2 regions of the Paenibacillus roseipurpureus genome follow, and region 2 is predicted to be linked to the other one. Evidence: a T-box and tRNA genes for the amino acid it is inferred to sense, from the RefSeq annotation. Region 2 holds a T-box; the other holds one or more tRNA genes.
The links. The T-box of region 2 lies ahead of tyrS (tyrosine--tRNA ligase). A T-box ahead of a tRNA ligase gene usually reads a tRNA of that ligase, here a tRNA-Tyr.

Region 1 (7,011 bases), 1.3 Mb from region 2:
CCCAGCTTCGGCAGAATCACCGTGTTAACGAATCCATGCTCTGCACCTAAGAAAGCGTAGACGAGATAAGCGACACAAACCATTGAGAGGAAAAAGGGCAGGAACATCGTACTCTGATGAAATTTCGCTAGAAATTTGCTGCGCATCTCATTAAACATAATCGCCATTGCAACCGCTATCACCAAGTTCAACACGATGAATACCAAGTTATACGAAATCGTATTTCGTGTAATCGCCCAAGCAACATCACTCGAGAACAAAAACTTGAAGTTATCGAATCCCACCCAAGGACTAGCCCAAATCCCTTTCGTGTAATTCACATTTTTAAAAGCAATCAGAACTCCCGCCATCGGGATGTAGTTATTAATGATGAGTAGAATTGCGGCTGGCGCCATCATCACATAGAAGATCCAATACCTGCGAACCGTCCATAGAAAGCCTGTTGTCGCTCTTGCTTTCATCTTTTTCTTCACCGGGTTCACTGCTGCTGCAACATTGGTTGAGTCACTCATGAATGCTCTGTGTTCCCCTTTCCGATTCATTTCAATCTCTTTGATCTATCCTTATTGTAGATTTTCAATGAATTGGCATCTATCCGTAGGGTGACCGTTTGAACACTCTTGTGACATTCTCATGCTTTAGGTATCCATCGTGCCATTGAAGTTTTTACGATACTCTTGCGGGGAAAGACCTGTGTACTTCTTGAACATCTTTGCGAAAAATGAAAAGTGAGAATAGCCCGTTTGCTCCGCCACAAAACTGATCTTATCATTGGTATCGGAAAGCAGCTTCTTCGCCTTTTCCATCCGTACTTTCATGCTGTATTCCGAGATGGAGAGTCCCGTTTCTTTCTTGAATAAACGCGACAAGTAAGCTGGATTCAGGTACACCGAAGCGGCCAGCTCCTCCCTGCTGAGTTCCTCCTGCATATGCTCGTCAATGTATTGGCACACCTTCGCCGTAACGGCTGAGACGCCTTTCAGATGGCTGTTCATGTAGTCACAACTAACTGTTGCAATACGAATCGCCCAGTTTCTTAATTGATTTAAGGATCGTGTCGCACTGCCATAGTCCTGCAGCTCCTGAGGCGGAAGCATATCATGAACAGCTAACCCCTTTTTGTGCAAAACATGATACACCACATGCAACAATCCGTAATAGAACGCTTCAACCGTTTCCGAACCCACTTCATCTTTCTGCAAACGATTAATCGTTTCTTGAATACGGGCCACGAGCTCGCCTTTTTTGCCAGCTTCAAGCAGCACGATCCAATCGGAAAAAGTCGGTGCCTGCGGCCTATGACTTATCCACGATTCCGCATCATTGTCCATGAGAACACAGTTGCTTCGGGTCACATTATTTCGTTCATGATGAAAAAGGTCCGCAACCTTCGATGCCAGCTTAAGCAGCGGTGTCTTCTCACCTAGGTAACAGGACAAGCTGCACTGGAAATAACGATGACATGCGCTAATGTAAGCTTCACATTTTCCTTTAAGCTCCGACTGCGATGGCTCACTGCCCTCAGCAAAATAAAGCAAAACAAGCGTAGACCCATTTTCTTGAATAACGCAGCCTGGCTGATCGACAACAATAATCTCCGTCGCGGCTTTGCGGATCGCATATTCCATGATCTCCTCATCGCGTGCGTTCAGCTCTTCCTTCCACTGCTCGACACTGATCAGAATCGGTAAGACCGTGCTAGACAATTGCAAGGGGATATCGTACATCTGAAAATGACGAGTCAACCGCTCCTCATTCGCGGGGATTTTTCCGTTGAGTAGCTCCTGCCAGAACTTCTCTACTAGAGTCGGCAGCTCATTCACCCAATGACTGTAATACATCTTATATGTCTCATGAAAATCCAACTGCTGCTGATCCTCTTGAATTTTCTCAATCGCCTGCTTAACAATCTCCTGTAAGCGATCATGATCCACAGGCTTTAGTACATAATCAAAGCTTCCAAGCCGAATGGCCTGCTGCGCATACTCAAAGTTGGCATGCCCCGTCAAGAAAATGGTCTCCGTATGCGGAGAGTTTACTCGCACCCATTCTTGCAGCTGCAGCCCATTGGCCCCTGGCATTTCAATATCTGATATCATAATGTCAATGCGATGATCGGTTAGTATTTGCTTGGCTTCCATCACATCCAGCGCTTCAAAAATTTGCCCGATCGATAGAGGCTCCCAATCAATGCCCACTGTAATGCCTTTGACTGCAATTTTCTCGTCATCCACAACTAATAAATTAACCATCCTGATCCGTCCCTTCCGTCATGGGGGTATGAAGCGGCAGCCTGATTTGGACTAACGCCCCTCTTTCCGGTCTATTCGAAAATCTTAGAGCTACCCTGTTTCCATAATTCATATGCAATCGATGCCGAACATTCCAAATCCCGAGATGCTCATCCCCGGATTGCTCTAAATACTGCTCAGAATTCAGTTGCTGCAGCATGTCAGGCGAAAAGCCCTCTCCATTGTCACGAATGGACAGAAGGAAAAATTCCTCTGGTGCTTCGGGGTCCTGATCCGCGCTCACCACAATTTCAAACATCCCATACTGCTTCGTAAATCCATGAATCACCGCATTCTCCACAAAAGGTTGAACAATAAGCGGCGGAATCTCATATTTGCTATATGTATCACCTATGCTAAGATCGAATTTCAAATGATCTGGGTATCGCATCACTTGAATCTCCAAATAATTGCGGATATGCTCAATTTCATCCTTCAACGTCATCGTCGTACGATTCGTGCGCATAATAAATCGGAAATACTCCGCCAAATGCAGAGACATTTTCTGCACCGATTTCGTATCTTTCAGCGCCGCGAGATTGTAAATAATGTTAAGACTATTCATATAAAAATGCGGATTGATTTGCACCTGCAGATGCTTGAATTCCGCTTGCTGAACCCGAAGTTTCTCCTCGTAAACGGATATCTTTAAATTCTCAATCTGATCCACCATGTTGTTAAACGTTGCAATGAGAAACGCAAACTCGGTCGAGCTCCCTTGGTGCAAACGAGTCGACAAATCACCCTGAGCAATCTTTCTCATCCCTCGAATCAATTGCATTAATGGTTTGAACAGAATCCGCTGCACATACAACAGATAGATCCCTAGCACGAAGGCCCCGCCTAGTGGCAGAAAATAAATCAGCATCTGCAAATAAGGCAGATTCTGCAACATGTTTTTCTCCGCGATAATGAGCTCGAAATCCAGTGCTGCGTGAGAGGAAGCCTCTCTCACAATCAAAAACTGCTGATCGATCTCCCTCTCCTTCACAATTTGAAATCCTGATTTTTCGGGTGATATCTGATCACTTATACGGTTATACCGCTGCTCAGGAAAATAAGCAGTCGTCAAAATCTTGCCCTCTGGCGAAACCACGATCGTGCCTCCGCCTTCGCCCGTGTTCCATTTACTCAGCGGTTCCACCAAGGTGCTCATCTTGATCAGGATGCCCCCGCTGAGATCAGCACCCAAATCCTTATTAATTTTCATCAAATAATGGTCACCATTCGCCCCGTTCATAATAAGCCAATTACCATTCGAGCGCTCATTTGGGCGCGACAACGTATTCTGCTCAATGAACTCCTTCACCGTTTGTACGCGGTCATAGTAATAGGTGTTCTCTCGCGTCGATACGAGCAGATCTCCTGTTGAATTCGAGTAAATAAAAAACGTATTTATCATATTGTATATATCCATTTGCCTCGTCAGCTTATTGAATAAACGTTGCTTAGCTAACACATAATCATCTGTTTCCAACGCGTACAGGTTCATATTAATAACATCGGGATCGCTGTAGAGATGAAATAAGTAGTTATCAAACTCCTTAAGAGTATTATCCGTATCCTCCACATATTGATGAAGAAGCTTGCCATAGTTTTGCGAAATTTGATCCCGAACCACATTCATCGAATACACATTATTAAATATAAGAAATAAGACCAAAGGCCCCACAACCAACACGAAACCAATAAAAATTTTAAATCGGACTGAATTCACAATATTCAAAAAGACCCCGCCTCAATTGTCATATTGGGTATGAACTCTCATTGTAAACATCCCCTACATATTTTACTATCTGTTTCCTACATATACATAGCACTTTAGATACTCTTGTTGTGTTTACACGTTAAAGCACAAAAAAGAAGCTCATGAAATCAGATGATTTCATGAGCTTCTTTTTTCGTTATACCGGCAAGAGGACTCGAACCTCCACCCTTTCGGACTCGATTTTGAGTCGAGCGCGTCTGCCATTCCGCCATGCCGGCATATCAAGTTAGTAAAACAATGGTGCCGAAGACCAGACTTGAACTGGTACGGTAGTCACCTACCGCAGGATTTTAAGTCCTGTGCGTCTGCCGATTCCGCCACTCCGGCCAATTCATTTGTGGAGGCGCCACCCAGATTCGAACTGGGGGTAAAGCTTTTGCAGAGCTCTGCCTTACCACTTGGCTATGGCGCCTTAGTAATAATGGAGCGGAAGACGGGGATCGAACCCGCGACCCTCGCCTTGGCAAGGCGATGCTCTACCGCTGAGCCACTTCCGCATATAAAACTGGGGATCAAGGATTTGAACCTTGGCATGACGGAGTCAAAGTCCGTTGCCTTACCGCTTGGCTAATCCCCATTATGTTGCTTTGGTAATAATGGGCGGACGACGGGACTTGAACCCGCGAATGCCGGATCCACAAACCGGTGCGTTAACCCCTTCGCCACGACCGCCACAATATTAAGTTTGTTACAAATTGGCAGGGGCAGCAGGAATTGAACCCACACCAAAGGTTTTGGAGACCTTTGTTCTACCCTTAAACTATGCCCCTAAGGTAAGGAAAATGGAGGCTGATGGATTCGAACCACCGAACTCGAAGAGAGCAGATTTACAGTCTGCCGTGTTTAGCCACTTCACTAAGCCTCCACAAAGCAATGGTGCCGTCGAGAGGACTTGAACCCCCAACCTACTGATTACAAGTCAGTTGCTCTACCAGTTGAGCTACAACGGCTTATTTAGTTTAGAAATGGTGGCTTTGGACGGAATCGAACCGCCGACACGAGGATTTTCAGTCCTCTGCTCTACCGACTGAGCTACAAAGCCTTACTTGATTGATTGAAACATAATGGCGGAGCTGACGGGATTCGAACCCGCGGTCTCCTGCGTGACAGGCAGGCATGTTAGGCCACTACACCACAGCTCCACATTATTTGGTTGCGGGGGCAGGATTTGAACCTGCGGCCTTCGGGTTATGAGCCCGACGAGCTACCGAGCTGCTCCACCCCGCGTCATTAAGTATAAGTCACGTTTCCTTCTAAAGCAAGTCTTACAAAAGAAACATGATGGAGGCTGACGGGATCGAACCGCCGACCCTCTGCTTGTAAGGCAGATGCTCTCCCAGCTGAGCTAAGCCTCCATGTTAAAACTTAAAATGGTGACCCGTAGGGGACTCGAACCCCTGTTACCTCCGTGAAAGGGAGGTGTCTTAACCACTTGACCAACGGGCCTTGAAAGATAAATTATGGCGGAGAGAGAGGGATTCGAACCCTCGAGACGCTTGTGACGCCTACACGATTTCCAATCGTGCTCCTTCGGCCAGCTCGGACACCTCTCCATATGGCTCCCCGAACAGGACTCGAACCTGTGACAACTCGATTAACAGTCGAGTGCTCTACCAACTGAGCTATCAGGGAATAGAAACAACTATAAAGCAATTCAGGTTGACTTGCACCCTGAAAACTAGATACGAAACTTTGTAAAGTAATTACATTAAGGTTTAAAGCTGAGAGACTTTTAGCTCCGCTAAAAGATCCCTATAAAGCTGAGAGACTTTTGACTTCGTCAAAAGATCCCTATATTAGGTTAAGCCCTCGACCGATTAGTATTCGTCAGCTGCATACGTTACCGCACTTCCACCTCGAACCTATCAACCTCGTCGTCTACAAGGGGTCTTACATACTGGGAAATCTCATCTTGAGGGGGGCTTCGCGCTTAGATGCTTTCAGCGCTTATCCCCTCCGTACATAGCTACCCAGCGATGCCTCTGGCGAGACAACTGGTACACCAGCGGTACGTCCATCCCGGTCCTCTCGTACTAAGGACAGCTCCTCTCAAATTTCCTACGCCCGCGACAGATAGGGACCGAACTGTCTCACGACGTTCTGAACCCAGCTCGCGTACCGCTTTAATGGGCGAACAGCCCAACCCTTGGGACCTACTTCAGCCCCAGGATGCGATGAGCCGACATCGAGGTGCCAAACCTCCCCGTCGATGTGGACTCTTGGGGGAGATAAGCCTGTTATCCCCAGGGTAGCTTTTATCCGTTGAGCGATGGCCCTTCCATTCGGTACCACCGGATCACTAAGTCCGACTTTCGTCCCTGCTCGACTTGTAGGTCTCGCAGTCAAGCTCCCTTATGCCTTTGCACTCTGCGAATGATTTCCAACCATTCTGAGGGAACCTTTAAACGCCTCCGTTACATTTTAGGAGGCGACCGCCCCAGTCAAACTGCCCACCTGACACTGTCCCCATACCGGTTCACGGTACCAGGTTAGAACTCCGATACGATCAGGGTGGTATCCCAACGGCGCCTCCACCCAAGCTGGCGCTCAGGCTTCTAAGGCTCCCACCTATCCTGTACAGATCGTACCAAAGTCCAATATCAAGCTGCAGTAAAGCTCCATGGGGTCTTTCCGTCTTGTCGCGGGTAACCTGCATCTTCACAGGTATTAAAATTTCACCGGATCTCTCGTTGAGACAGCGCCCAAGTCGTTACGCCATTCGTGCGGGTCAGAATTTACCTGACAAGGAATTTCGCTACCTTAGGACCGTTATAGTTACGGCCGCCGTTTACTGGGGCTTCAATTCATAGCTTCGGGGTTGCCCCCTAACCACTCCTCTTAACCTTCCAGCACCGGGCAGGCGTCAGCCCGTATACTTCGCCTTGCGGCTTCGCACAGACCTGTGTTTTTGCTAAACAGTCGCTTGGGCCTTTTCACTGCGGCCCCCTCGGG
Region 2 (7,011 bases):
CTTTTGCATCAAATTCGCCTGTTCGTCTAAATAATGCCTCGCATACAATCCTGTCAAATTATCGGTAATGACCATTCTTCGTACCTCTGCGTGCAGAGAAGCATTGGTCATAGCCAGTCCGATATGGCTAGAAAGCACTTGCAACAGCTTGTAGTTATCATAAGAGAAAAAGTTCGGCAGCCGGTGAACGATGAGAATGACGCCTTCAACTTTGCCATTGACCAAGATAGGAGAACCAATCAATGATCTTGCATTCGTACGCTGCATGAAACTCGACTTCACCTTATTATTACTCCAATAATCTGAAATAATAATCGGCTCTTTCGAAGAGTAGATCAGCCCCGAGAATCCTTGATCCAAGGTGAACGTCTCGTGAAACATTGCCGGCAGATTCGTTGCTTGAACAATGAGCTGGTCACTATCTTTGGCGCACTGCAGAATACAGCTATAGTCCGCTTCAAATATGCTTAAAATCTCACTTGATGCTGAATTGAAAATCTCATTTAGACGCAAACTTTGATTAAGCTGCTTCGTTATTTCATTGATGAGCCGCAGCTCATTAATCATGAGATTTGATTGTTCGTACAATTTGGCATTTTCGAAAGCGGAACCTGCCGAATCGGCGAGTAATGAGATGAATTGCAAGTCGGAAGCATCGATCGGGTCATCGGTTGATTCCATATACAGAACACCGTAAACCCCTTGCTTGCCTGATAAAGGCGCCGCGATGTTGCCAGGCCTTGGACCGCTGCCCTCTGTGGTCGGCTCAAATATGACTTGGCCTTCCATGAAAGCCCGTGTCCGCAAGTCCGACTCCGAACGATCAAAGTTTAACGGCTTTACGGATACATTATTGGAGTCATTATCTTGTGAGAGTAAAATTTTGACGCGAATGTTCGGATAAACCAATCCTAAACAATCAATCACTTCGGTCAAAACAGAGTGAACATCGATCTGCGCATGCAATTTCTTCGAAGCTTCGAACAGGATCGTGTGCTTCTTGGTTTCCGCTTCCCTAGCATGATGCAGCGTTTCCAAATGTACGTATCGGTTGTTTTCCGCGACGAAGCGAAGGGAGCTTTGAATCGAAAGTGCAAGACGGTATAACGTTTGCACAGTCTCATCCAAATTAGCAAGGGATTGGGTGAATAGTCCCAAATAAAAATGAATCTGATTTTGCGCATCAAAGACTGGCGTAACGCCAATTAGGTAAGGCTCAAATGCTTGCTCAGGACATTCGTTACCTGGCATATACAGCGCTTGTCTCTTATTCTTGCAATGATGGAACGGGTTATCTCCACACTTCTCTCTAAGCCAAGAGAAGCCAGTTTGTAAGTAATCTTGAATCGACGATGCTCCATTCGAACAGGCATCCACAACACACATTTGCGTATCTACGCAGATCAATGCGCTTTGTGGCGGCAGCATCATGGGGCCAAATTGATCTTGCCAGTTCGCGAAGGATTCCTGCAAACTTGGGATCGTCAACAATCCCTCGAATGGCAAGTTGCCAGAAAGTAAAAAACCTTGATGAAGAAACACTTCATAGTGTTCATGGCGGCTATGCTCTTTTATGCTGCGAAGTTCTCTCATAGGCTCTCCTTCACTCACACACAATAGTCCTTAAGTACCAAAATCAGAATTAGCTTCTTCTATCATACTATTTTTCCTTGTCTATTGCACGATATTTTACGTTGTTGCTTGCAAGATGAGACTTGACACTAGCCATAGTTTTTAATAAAATTAGAAGTCGAGTAACACCATGATTTCGGTGAATGCCATTTGTGATCACCCTCACTGCTTTTGCTCCTGCCAAGACAGCGGCTGAACTACTCTTGACAGGGAATCACATGTTGATTCGTAAGCAAAATCGGGCACTTGTCTTCACCCTGACATCTAGATGCTATTTACTAAACTAATTGTCATGAGAAGGAGTTTTCCCTAAATGTCACGTTATACAGGACCTAAATTTAAACTAAGCCGCCGCGTCGGTATTTCCTTGAGCGGTAACGGTAAAGACTTGAAACGCCCATTCCCTCCAGGTCAACACGGCCCAGGACAACGTAAAAAAATGAGCGGTTACGGCGTACAATTGAATGAGAAGCAGAAGCTTCGTCACATGTACGGCTTGAACGAAAAACAATTCCGCAACTTGTTCGACAAAGCTTCCAAGCTTAAAGGTATCGCGGGTGAGAACTTCATGGTCTTGCTTGAGAGCCGCCTTGACAACTTGGTTTACCGCCTTGGTCTAGCTAACTCCCGTGCTGGTGCACGTCAATTGGTTTCCCACGGTCACGTAACAGTTAACGGTAAAAAAGTAGACATCGCTTCCTACATCGTTTCCACTGGCGACGTTATCGCACTTCGCGAAAGAAGCAAAGGTCTTTCTTCCGTTAAAGAAGCTCTTGCAAACCGTAACCACCTTCCAACTTACCTTGAGTTCAACGACGCAAGCGTAGAAGGTAAATACATCCGTTTGCCAGAACGTTCCGAACTTCCACAAGAAATTGACGAGAAACAAATCGTCGAGTTCTACAGCCGTTAATAAGAGCAACCCCCTTAGGGAATTCCCTAAGGGGGTTTTTATGTTGGTATGCGGCTATGCCAGCTTCACTAGGTAGTAATTCTTTTTCCCGCGGCGAATAATGAGGTACGACTCGCCTAATCGGCCAAGCTGCCCAGCCGTCACTTCAAGATCTGTGACTTTCACGCCGTTGACGGACACCGCACCGCTTTCCAAATCTTGTCTAGCTTGACGCTTGGATGGCGCTGCACCAACGGAGATTAACAGGTCAATCAACGGCACATCTGCTTGTTCAAGTGTCGTGGACGGCACATCTTTAAACGCTTCCTCAATTTCTGCGCGCGTTAGCTCTTGGAGATTCCCGCTGAATAGCGCTGAAGTAATGTTAAGCGCACTTTCTAATGCCTCTTCCCCATGCACCAATTGCGTTACCTCACGAGCCAGCAATTTCTGAGCTTCACGCTTCTCAGGCTGAGCTTGCACTTCACCTTCTAGACGCTCAATTTCTTCATGGCTGATGAAGGTGAAATATTTCAAGAAACGAATCACATCATTGTCAGCTGTGCCCAGCCAAAATTGGTAGAACTGATACGGGGATGTTTTGGTTGCATCCAACCAGATCGCGCCGCCTTCAGTTTTCCCAAACTTCTGCCCATCGCTCTTCGTTACAAGCGGCAACGTCACACCAAAGGCACGACGGTCCGTCGATTTGCCAATCAGCTCCAGCCCCGCTGTAATATTCCCCCACTGATCGCTGCCCCCGATTTGCAAGGAACAATTTTTCGTTTCGCTCAATTTCAAGAAATCGTAAGATTGCAGAATCATGTAGCTGAATTCAGTAAAGGAAATTCCTTTCGTAATCCGGGAATCTACAGAATCCTTCGCGAGCATGTAGTTCACAGTAAAGTTTTTACCCACATCACGTAGAAACTCGATGACATTCAAGGAACCAAGCCAATCGTAATTGTTGACCAATTCAGCACTGTTTTCAATGTTTCTTGAGAAGTCGAGAAAACGGGATAGTTGATTTTTAATGCTTTGCGACCACGCCTCAACGACCTCAGGGCCATTCAGCGTTCTTTCATTCGCTTTTCCGCTTGGATCGCCAATAAGTCCCGTCCCGCCGCCAACAAGCGCCAAAGGAATGTGACCAGCAAGCTGGAACCGTCTCAATGTTAAAATAGGCAGAAGTGAGCCGATGTGCAGGCTATCCGCCGTAGGGTCAAAGCCGCAGTACAGAACGACACGCTCTTCGCTCAACTTCTTGTCTAAGCCTTCTCTGTCTGTGATTTGATGAAGCAAGCCACGAAATTCAAGATCCTTCAAGATACTCATAATCATCCATCCTTTTTCTAAAATAAAAATACAAAAAAGCCTTCTTATCCACAAGGGACGAGAAGACTAGCTCGCGGTACCACCCTAATTAAAACAGCGCCTACGTATTTCTATACCAGAAGGGATCGACGTAATGTGCTGTTTTCACTCAACAACCGATAACGAGGTTTAATCGGCAAACACTACTGATACAGGCATGCCTGTACGTTCCCATTCGCTGCTCAAGACCGTAATTCACTAACTTGCAGGTACCGGTTCTCACCCACCACCGGCTCTCTGAAAGCAACCACAAGCTACCTACTGCTGATCCATCTTCGCATTTGTAAAAGTTATAACATAGGTTTCAACAGCTTGTCAAACGTCTGCCACACCTTTCTCTCGTCTGAATTACCGCAAAAGTTGCAAATATGGTATACTATGAGGGTTCATGTAAGGAGGATATTGGAACTTATGCGCAATTTTTTCGCGAAATGGAATCAACCTTGGGTTAGAACAACGTTAAAAGTTACTGGGATTACCTTAAAATGGGCTGTTATCTGCGCTTTTCTGGCTGGCCTGCTAGGTGGTTCTGCCGCTTTTGGATATGTAAGTGCACTTGTAAAGAAAGATCCAATCCGAAGCGAGGAAGCCATACGCCAACAGATGCAAGAAAACGCGATTACCGGGTTCGCTTATTTCAATGATGATTCGGTTATCGGTCAATTACGGACCGAGGAAGATCGACGGCTTGCCAAACTAGACGACATCCCTCAAATTTTGCTAGATGCGGTGCTTTCTATTGAAGACACTGACTTCTACAACCATCGCGGGATCGATTTCCGCGGACTTTACCGCGCTGTGACGCAGAAGCTTCTGAATGAAGACGTGCAAACGGGCGGCAGTACCATTACTCAACAGTTGGCTCGACGCGTCTTCCTAACATTAGATCGGGACGATGGTCGTAAAGCAAGGGAATTACTACTGGCACTGCGTATGGAACGCATCATGTCTAAGGATGAAATTTTGCTCGCCTATCTGAACAAGATCCCTTATGGGAACGGAGCGACGGGTTACAATCTGTACGGCATTAAAGCGGCAGCCAAAGGGATTTTCAACATTGATGACTTGGAAAAGCTAAACATTGCGCAAGCAGCTTATCTAGCTGGACTACCGCAATCCCCTTCACAGTACTCGGCGTTTACGAGCAAACCTTCCTTCGATGAGGAAGGCTACAAGAAAGCTGTTGCTCGTCAGCAGTTAGTTCTTAAACGGATGCTTGAAGAAAACAAAATTACGAACGATCAGTATCAAACAGCACTTAAATTTGATCTGAAAGCGGCTATGCCAGCAGCGGCTCAAAAAGCGTACACCACTTATCCGTATCTGATGATTGAAACGGAACAGGAAGCTGCCGAAATCCTATTGAAAATTCAGCGACCTGAGTTAGATCCGAAAACGAACGCAACCGCTTATAATGATGCATTGAAAAATATACATACGCAATTGTTACGCGGCGGCTACCAAATTTACACAACCATTGATAAAACGATCTATGACAGTATGCATGAAATTTCAAGCAACGAGAAGAATTTCGCCCCAACGGATGAGAAAAAAGGCGGCATTGAACAAGTTGGCGCCATCATGATTGATTCCAAAACAGGCGCGATCAAAGGAATGATTGAAGGTCGTGACTTCTTCGACGAACAATTGAATCACGCAACGCAAGCCTACAGACAGCCTGGATCTACAATGAAGCCTATCGCAGCTTACATTCCAGCTCTCGAGAAAGGCGCAATTCAGCCAGGAAGTACCGTAGATGATATCCCGATCATTTTGAAAGACGGCGTGAAAGGTTTCCATTTGCCTGAGAACTGGGATCATAAATTCCATGGATTAATGACCGCACGGAAAGCTTTGAATCAGTCCTACAACATTCCAGCTATCGATATTTTCCTGAATAAAGTCGGTATTGGCCCAGCATGGGACTTTGTGAAGAAGCTTGGCATCACGTCACTAACGAAAGCAGACAACGTCGCTCAGACTGGTGTAATCGGAGGGCTGGAACGAGGAACATCTGTGAAGGAAATGGCTGGCGCCTATGCGTCTATTCCGAATAAAGGCGTGTTCAATGAAACGTACTTAATTCGTGAAATTAAAGATTCGAACGGCAAGACCATTTATGCACATGAACAAAAGCCGCAGACGGTTTACTCGCCGCAAACAGCTTACCTCATTACTGATATGATGAAAACGGTCGTTAAAGAAGGTACTGCCACTGATCTGATGGCCAAATTCAAATCATATGGCAAAATTGAAATTTCGGGTAAAACGGGATCAACACAAGATGATGCAGATGCTTGGTTCATGGGCTTCACCCCTGATATTACAGTTGGCGTGTGGATCGGTTATGATCAGCCAATATATAAATTGTCTACGGCAACATTAGTAAGTCCTACATTCGGATCAACGAAACAAACGTATCACGCCAAAGATATTTGGGCGCTGATCATGAACAAAACAATCGAGAAAAAGCCTGAACTCTTCCCGAACAAAACGTTTGCGAAGCCAGATGGCATCGTATCAGCAACGGTCTCCAGCTTATCTGGTCTACTGCCGAGCGAATTAACTACAAGCTCCGATCATCTCGTAACGGATATTTTCAACAAGAAGTATTTGCCAACCGAAACCGATAACGTGATGGTCAAAATGAAAATTAGCTCGTTTAACGGATTGAACTACATGGCGCAAGAAAGCACACCAGCTGACTTCGTACAAGAGAAAGTCGTGATCAAACGTCAGAAATCGATTACGCAGTTGTTGAAAGAAATCGACGAAGCGATGCTAAAGCTGCCTGAGAAAAACAGAAAGCCCATCGAATTCTACAAACCAACCGATTATGACGACGATGCTCCTGCTGATCCAGATCCTCGGGTCGATGACGGCAAAGTGCCTCCTGCTCCAACCAATGTCGCCATGACCAAATCAGGTGATACAGCGACGATCACATTCCAACCGAATGCGGATGCCGATATTGTGGGCTATCGGATTTATCGCTCCGATAATAATGGCAAATTCATGCTTCTGGGAGGCAAAGTTGTGCTTGCTGGAGCTGAAGCCAAATTCGTGGATCAGCCTCAAGCGACTAACCTAATTACAGGGTATTATGTAACGGC

Region 1: it encodes a tRNA-Tyr, which carries the amino acid that the T-box ahead of tyrS (tyrosine--tRNA ligase) is inferred to sense. The anticodon was not compared.

The regions. Positions count from the first base shown of each region.
Region 1 covers NZ_CP130319.1:1,137,098-1,144,108, reverse strand. The annotation lists gene MJB10_RS05205 (ABC transporter permease) at 1-512, opposite strand, end outside; gene MJB10_RS05200 (response regulator transcription factor) at 639-2,252, opposite strand; gene MJB10_RS05195 (sensor histidine kinase) at 2,245-4,008, opposite strand; tRNA gene MJB10_RS05190 (tRNA-Leu) at 4,199-4,277, opposite strand; tRNA gene MJB10_RS05185 (tRNA-Leu) at 4,298-4,386, opposite strand; tRNA gene MJB10_RS05180 (tRNA-Cys) at 4,398-4,471, opposite strand; tRNA gene MJB10_RS05175 (tRNA-Gly) at 4,482-4,556, opposite strand; tRNA gene MJB10_RS05170 (tRNA-Gln) at 4,565-4,636, opposite strand; tRNA gene MJB10_RS05165 (tRNA-His) at 4,659-4,731, opposite strand; tRNA gene MJB10_RS05160 (tRNA-Trp) at 4,756-4,829, opposite strand; tRNA gene MJB10_RS05155 (tRNA-Tyr) at 4,843-4,924, opposite strand; tRNA gene MJB10_RS05150 (tRNA-Thr) at 4,934-5,009, opposite strand; tRNA gene MJB10_RS05145 (tRNA-Phe) at 5,026-5,101, opposite strand; tRNA gene MJB10_RS05140 (tRNA-Asp) at 5,125-5,201, opposite strand; tRNA gene MJB10_RS05135 (tRNA-Met) at 5,210-5,286, opposite strand; tRNA gene MJB10_RS05130 (tRNA-Val) at 5,342-5,414, opposite strand; tRNA gene MJB10_RS05125 (tRNA-Glu) at 5,431-5,505, opposite strand; tRNA gene MJB10_RS05120 (tRNA-Ser) at 5,521-5,612, opposite strand; tRNA gene MJB10_RS05115 (tRNA-Asn) at 5,616-5,691, opposite strand; rRNA gene MJB10_RS05110 (23S ribosomal RNA) at 5,857-7,011, opposite strand, start outside.
Region 2 covers NZ_CP130319.1:2,468,337-2,475,347, reverse strand. The annotation lists gene MJB10_RS10770 (diguanylate cyclase domain-containing protein) at 1-1,593, opposite strand, end outside; gene rpsD (30S ribosomal protein S4) at 1,946-2,545, shown strand; gene tyrS (tyrosine--tRNA ligase) at 2,600-3,859, opposite strand; T-box leader at 3,910-4,183, opposite strand; gene MJB10_RS10755 (transglycosylase domain-containing protein) at 4,310-7,011, shown strand, end outside.